One region of the Herbaspirillum sp. NPDC101396 genome, then DNA from elsewhere that is predicted to be linked to it. Evidence: predicted binding sites of a transcription regulator. Region 1 holds the regulator's gene; the other holds the start of a gene.

Evidence for each region. Region 1 encodes FliA, which starts transcription of late flagellar genes. Its sites were predicted from a motif close to CTAAAGTTTNNNNNNNNNNNGCCGNTA; they were not measured.
Region 2: ACIROY_RS07570 (DUF342 domain-containing protein) is a predicted target of FliA. The motif match lies at 1,914-1,940, and genes of this name have one in related genera.

What each region holds. Positions count from the first base shown of each region.
Region 1 covers NZ_JBIWNT010000007.1:72,046-75,468, reverse strand. The annotation lists gene flhF (flagellar biosynthesis protein FlhF) at 1-204, shown strand, start outside; gene ACIROY_RS22330 (MinD/ParA family protein) at 239-1,036, shown strand; gene ACIROY_RS22325 (RNA polymerase sigma factor FliA) at 1,092-1,826, shown strand; gene ACIROY_RS22320 (flagellar motor protein) at 1,808-2,554, shown strand; gene motD (flagellar motor protein MotD) at 2,578-3,399, shown strand.
Region 2 covers NZ_JBIWNT010000002.1:554,307-557,729, reverse strand. The annotation lists gene ACIROY_RS07580 (helix-turn-helix domain-containing protein) at 1-891, opposite strand, end outside; gene ACIROY_RS07575 (cation diffusion facilitator family transporter) at 901-1,830, opposite strand; gene ACIROY_RS07570 (DUF342 domain-containing protein) at 1,971-3,423, shown strand, end outside.

The sequences.
Region 1 (3,423 bases):
CTGAATCTGTATTACGTGGCGAACGGTCAGCGCGTGCCGGAAGATTTGCATGTTGCCAACAGGTTGTATCTGGCCGACCGCGCCTTTAAACTGAAACGTGAAACTGCGCCGTTCGAATTCCAGGACGCCGAGTTGCCGGTTGTGGTCGGACCGACGGCCACGGCCATGAATGACAAAAGCCTGCGGGAGGTGATCCTTGGCTAGCTATGACGTTGATCAAGCGGAAGGACTGCGACGGATGCTGGAGCGTCCGACGCCGCGCGTGTTTACTTTCTTCTCGGTTCTTCCCGACGACGAAAAAGGCGCGATGCTGATCAATCTGGCAGCCTCTCTTGCCGCCGCCGACCACAACGCATTGTTGGTCGACGCTTGCATGACGCCCTCAGTGATCTTGTCGCGTTTTGGCGGTGTTGCCGTGGCGACACTGCTCGACGTCGCTCGTCAGGAGCGGCATCTGGATGAAGCGGTGCGCATGGTGCCGGAAGGTTTTGCACTGGCGCGCCTGTCGCGCAAGAACGTATCGGCCTCTACCCATCCGCAAGCCTCGCGGCTGGCGCAGATTTTCGACGGACTGACCGAAGAATCCGACATTACGCTCATCAACGGCGAATTGAATGACGAGGAGTTGCTGCCGGTCCCGGCCATGGAAATGGGCGAAATCGTGGTGCATATGTCGACCAGTCCGACCTCGATCAAGGCCGCGTACGTCTTGCTCAAGGGCCTCAGCGACAAGCTCGGTCGCCGTCCTTTCAATCTGCTCGTGAGCGGTGGTTCGGACGCGGAAGCGCAGATGGTCTACGCCAACATGGCGCAGGCGGCCAATCGCTACCTGGCGGCGCAATTGCATTTCATGGGCTCGATCCCGGCAGACGAACACATCCGTCGTGCATCCGGGCAGGGGCGCACCGTACTGGAAGCATTCCCGTTGGCCGGCGCTACGCTTGCGTTCAAACGCCTGGCGGATCAGTTTTCGTTATCCAATCTCACCAAGGGCACGTACGGTATGGCGACCGATGGTGCAAGTCTCGGAGTATGACGCGCCTGGCATTGCATGATCGTTCGTACTCACCATTATTGACGAGATGAGTTCTATGTATAACGTCAAAGGAAAGACGACCAAGAACGATTTGCTGGAGCTGCATGCGGCGCTTGTCAAAAAGCTGGCGCATCAGATGAAGGCAAAGCTTCCACCCAGCGTGGAAGTCGACGACTTGATTCAGGCAGGCATGATCGGTCTGCTTGATGCCGTCAATCGCTATGAAGAAACGCACGGCGCGCAGTTCGAAACCTACGCCGTGCAGCGTATCCGCGGCGCCATGCTGGATGAATTGCGCAGCAGCGACTGGCTGCCGCGCAGCATCCGCCAGAATACGCGCAAGATCGAAGAGGCCATCCATGTCCTGCTGCAGCAGCTCGGCCGTCCGCCGCAGGAAACCGAGGTCGCCACGCAGCTCAAGATGAGCCTCGTGGAGTACCAGGATATGCTGACCGAATGCGGCGGCCATCAGTTGATCTATTACGAAGACTTCCACGACGCCGACGGCGGCCACGAGCATTTCCTCGATCGCTACCAGACCCGGGACACCGACGACCCGTTGCAGAACCTGATCAACGGCGGTTTCCGCGACGCCGTCATCGATTCGATCAAGGCCCTGCCCGAGCGTGAAAAAATCCTCATGGGCCTGTACTATGAGCAGGAAATGAACTTGAAGGAAATCGGCGCCGTCATGGGCGTGTCCGAGTCGCGGGTTTGCCAGCTGCACAGCCAGGCCATCGCCCGCATGCGCTCGACTTTGAGGGAGCAGGCGTGGACTGGAGTAGCATAGGAGGGATACTGCTGGCGTTGGGATGCATCCTCCTTGGCTTGCTGCTTGAAGGCGGTCATCCCGGTTCTATCCTGCAGCCGACCGCTTTCCTGATCGTCTTTGCCGGCACCGTAGGCGCCGTTCTGCTGCAAACCAGGCTCGACAATTTCGTCCATGGCGTCAAATTGCTGTCCTGGGTATTTTCTCCCCCGGTTCACAACCACCGCAAACTGATCGATAACATCACGGTCTGGAGCGGCATCTCGCGGCGTGAAGGTCTGCTGCATCTTGAAGAGCACATGAACGACAGCAGCGACCCCTTCGTCAAGAAGGGCCTGCGCCTGCTGATCGACGGCATCACACCGGCCAAGTTGCTCGAGATCCTCGAGGTCGATACCACTGCTTACGAAACCCGCCAGCGCCAGGCGCTCAAGATATGGGAAGCCGCCGGCGGCTATTCGCCGACGATCGGCATCCTCGGCGCGGTGCTCGGCCTGATCCACGTGATGGAAAATCTATCCGACCCCGCCAAGCTGGGTGGCGGCATCGCCGTGGCTTTCGTGGCGACGATTTACGGTGTCGGCCTGGCCAACCTGTTCTTCCTGCCGGTGGCCAACAAGCTCAAGGAATTGCTGGCCATGGAAGTGAACCGGCGTGACATGGTCGCCGACAGTCTGTTCGGCATCGCCAGCGGCGACAATCCGCGCGTGATCCAGGAGCGCGCCGAATCCTATTTCACCACCGCATGACCTACTGACGCACAACGCACATCATGGCGCGCAAAAAACATGAAGAAGAGCATGAGAACCACGAGCGCTGGCTGGTTTCGTATGCCGACTTCATTACGCTGCTGTTCGCGTTTTTCGTGGTCATGTATGCCATTTCCCAAGTCAACGAAGGCAAGTACAAGATCCTTGCCGACTCGCTGATCAACGCCTTCGGCAAGGAGCCAGTCTCGACCGCGCCCATCGTTGTCCAGGCGGGAGGCCAAGGCGCCCAGCAATCTGTTGCCCCTAAAATTACCCTGCAAAAGCCGCGCAACAGCGAGGCGCTGCGCCGCGAAAAAGAGCGCATGACCGACATGGCGCGCGACATCATGCAGGTGCTGGCGCCGCTGGTGCAGGAGGGCAAGGTGCGCGTGACGCAAACCAGCGTGGGCGTCAACGTGGAGATCAATGCCAACGTCCTGTTCGCGCCCGGCGATGCGAAGGTGAGCAAGGAGTCGGAAGAAACCCTGATCGCCATTGCCCGGGTGCTGAAAAACGACGATCACGCTATCCAGATCGAGGGGCATACCGACAATACGCAGATCAACACCAGCGTCTTTCCTTCCAACTGGGAGTTGTCGGCGGTCCGTGCCAGTACGGTGGCGCGGCTGTTCAACAACCAGGGCATCGCAGACCTGCGCCTGACGGCGGTGGGGCATGGATCGAATCAGTCTGTGGCTTCCAACGATACGCCCGAGGGGCGGCTGCGCAATCGCCGTGTCGATGTGATGATCCTGTCGCGATTGGCGGAGCAGGCGACCGAAGTGCCGTTTGCGGAAGAGGGTGGCAAGCTCGTTCCGCCCGCTCAGCCCAAGCCTGGGCCATAAAGCAAAAAGCCCGTTCGCAAGAAC
Region 2 (3,423 bases), on a different contig from region 1:
GCGGCCGACCTCGACACGCAAACGTGCGCGGTGCGACTCGTCCGGGCGGCGCGTATTGAAGACCCGGGCAATCAGGGTTTCGCGATCCACATCGCCAGGCCAGGCTTCGGCCAGAACGCGCGCCAGCGTGAACAGCAGCGGACGGCGCGCCAATGGCTTCCACGCCGGTCCCGGTCCCGATCCTGCCCCAATACCTCGTCGGCAAGCGTCAATTACCAACGCGTCCGAGACCATCAACGCAGCGACTTCATCCAGCCGCAAGGTTTGTTCACGGCCTGCGGAGACGCGCCTGGCTGCCGGTCGACCAAGCACGGACTGTGCTTCGGCCACCTCGGCCAGCAACGCCGGCACGCCGGCACGCGTCGCCGCGTCGTGTGCACGCGCCAGCGCCGCCTGGGCGACGGTCATCTGCAACGATCGCAATGCCAACTCCGCCGCTATCAGCGCCGTCACCGTCGCCAATGCAGGCGGCAGGCCGCGCGCATCGAGCCGCACCAACGCTGCTTCGGCCTGCTCAAGACGGCCAAGCAACACCAGCCTGCGTACCGCAATCAATCGCGCCTGCAAGGCATTGGCGCGATCCCCATGCGCATCCAGCGTGACCGTGGCGGCAGCCAATGCGCGCGGCGAACTGCCGATGTCGCGCACGGCCAGCGCCACTTCCGCTTCGGCGACGACACAACGGGCGCGCGCCAGTTCTTCGTGCGTGCCAAAACCACGCGCGGCGCGGCGCAACAGTTCCCGTGCGCGCGGATGTTCGCCGAGCTGAGCCATGGCGATGCCGCGCAAGGCCAGCGCAGGAGGATCGTCGCGCAAGGCGACGCGCTTGAGCGCGCCAAGCGCGTCGCCGGCGGCAAGCGCCCGTGCGGAAGCGGCGATTATCGAATCCATGTGTTGTCGTCAGCAGACATCAGCGGACTCCGCTGCAGCGTCCGGCTCCACCGGATCAACGTGGGTCATGACGTCCAGCACGTGATGCTGCTCCATGACGCGCCGGCGCGCCAGCGTGGCGATGGCATGTCCCTCGGTCACGGTCTGCCGGCCATCCAGTTCGAGGTGCACGTCGACGATGGTGAGGTCGCCCATCTTGCGCGTGCGCAGATCGTGCACGCCGAACACGCCGGGTGTGTCCAACAGCGTGCGGCGGATCGCCTGCGATTCCTCTTCCGACACCGCCTTGTCCATCAGGTCGTTCAGCGCGCGCCAGAAAAACACCGCGCCGGTACGCACGATCATGAGGCCGACGATCAACGCCGCGATCGGATCGAGCAAGGGGAAGCCGAGCAGGTTGCCGGCGATGCCCAGCGCCACCACCAGCGACGACACCGCGTCCGAGCGCGCATGCCAGGCGTTGGCCACCAGCATGCTGGAACGCACGCGCTCGGCGACGCCCAACATGTAGCGGAACAGTATTTCCTTGCTGACCAGCGTCGCCAGCGCCACCCACAACGCTGCCAGATGGACCTGCGGCACGGTCGGCGCCTGCAGCTTGAAGAAGGCGGAGATCAGCATGCCGATGCCGACCGCCAACAGCGCACCGCCGAGCGCCAGAGAAGCAGCCGTCTCGAAGCGTTGATGGCCGTATTGATGATCGGCGTCGGCGGGATTGCGGCTTTGGCGCGCCGCGAACAACACGACGAAGTCGGCCACCAGATCCGACAGCGAATGCACGCCGTCGGCGACCAGCGCCTGCGACCCCGAAAACAGTCCCGTGATGATCTGCAACGTGGTCAGTACGATGTTGACGACAATACTGACCATGGTGCTCTGACGCCCTGCGAGATAACGCTGGTCGGCGCTCCCAGTGTCGTTTTTTTGGATAATTAGCATATTGACAATTCACACTTTTGAGCCTAAACAACCCTTGTACTTAACGGCGATTTACAGGATCATCTTGCCACATAACAATTCACCTAAAGGAACCGGAAATCCTGCCGATGAGCTCTGCACAAGGACTTCCGAGAAATAACATGGAACAATCAAGCCCGCAATCGCTGTCGCTCAACTTCGACAGAGTCAGCGGAGAACTGCTCGCTGCATTCACCCCGGTTGCGGGTGTTCAAGTCCCGAATCTCGTGATGCTGAAACAAATCCTCACCGATGGCGGCTTCACCAAGCTGTACATCGATGAAGCGGCGCTCGGCGATTTCGCCGCCAAGATCGCCGACGGCAAGGAAGCCCATTCGCAAAAGATCGGCGAGCGGCGCGACGGCGAGTTCCTGGTGGAAGTCTCGGACGATTTCATGGAAGCCTATCTGACGCTGGTGCCGCCGCAAGGCGGACGCGCGCGCGCCGTCGAAGTCGTCAATGAAATCCGCGCCCAGGGCATCACCCAGGGCATCCTGCACGAAAAGCTGCGCGGCGCGCTCGCCACCGGCCACTGTTCCAAGCTGCTGATCGCGCGGGGCGAGGATCCGGTGCAGGGCGAACACGCCCGCTTCGAGGCCCTGCTCGACAAGAAGGAAGAAGAACTCGCCGAAATCGACGACGACGCCGTGGTGCATTACGCCGACCTCGGCCACTTGCTGCTGATCAACGTCGGCGATCCACTGATGCGGCGCACGCCGCCGGTGCCGGGCGTCAACGGCGTCAACATCAAGGGCCAGGTAGTGCCGGCGCTGCCGGTTCCCGACCTCGGTTTCAACAAGGACTGCGTCGGCGCCGAACCCTCCAAGGACGATCCCGACCTGCTGGTCGCCGCCATCGCCGGCCAGCCGCAACTGATCACCAACGGCGTCAAGATCAATCCCATCGTCGAGATCGAAGATGTCGACCTGAGCACCGGCAACGTCGAGTTTTCGGGCACGGTCAAGATCAAGGGCGACGTCAAGACCGGCATGCGCTTGCGCGTGTCGGGCGACGTCTTCGTCGGCGGCACGGTGGAAGCGGCCGAGATCATTGCCGGCGGCAACATCACTGTCAAGGGCGGCATCATCGGCCACGCTGAAACCCAACCCGGCATGGCCTCCATCGTCGCCAAGGTCAAGGCCGAGGGTTGCGTGCAGGCATTGTTCGCCGAAAGCGCGCACATCGAAGCGGGCGACAGCATCATGCTGGCCGGCAATGCGCGCCAATGTGAAATGCTGGCCGGCAACGAGATCCTGGTCGGCAAGACCAATCCCAAGCTGGGCCAGATCATCGGCGGTCGCGCCCAGGCCACCATGCTGATCAAGGCGGTCGCGTTCGGCTCATCGAGCGCCGCCACCACCAAGATCCAGGTCGGCCTCGATCCCTATCTGGAAGAAAAGCTGCGCGCCAAGGAACAGGAATTCCAGAAGAAGCTCGACGACCTCAACCGCGTCATCAAGCAGCTCGCCCACTACAAGCAGAATCCCGAAAAGGCGCGCAACGGCGCCGGCGAAGAGGCCGAACTCAATCGCAAATTGCTGGCGCAGGAGGTCAAGGACCTGGTGGCCGAACAGA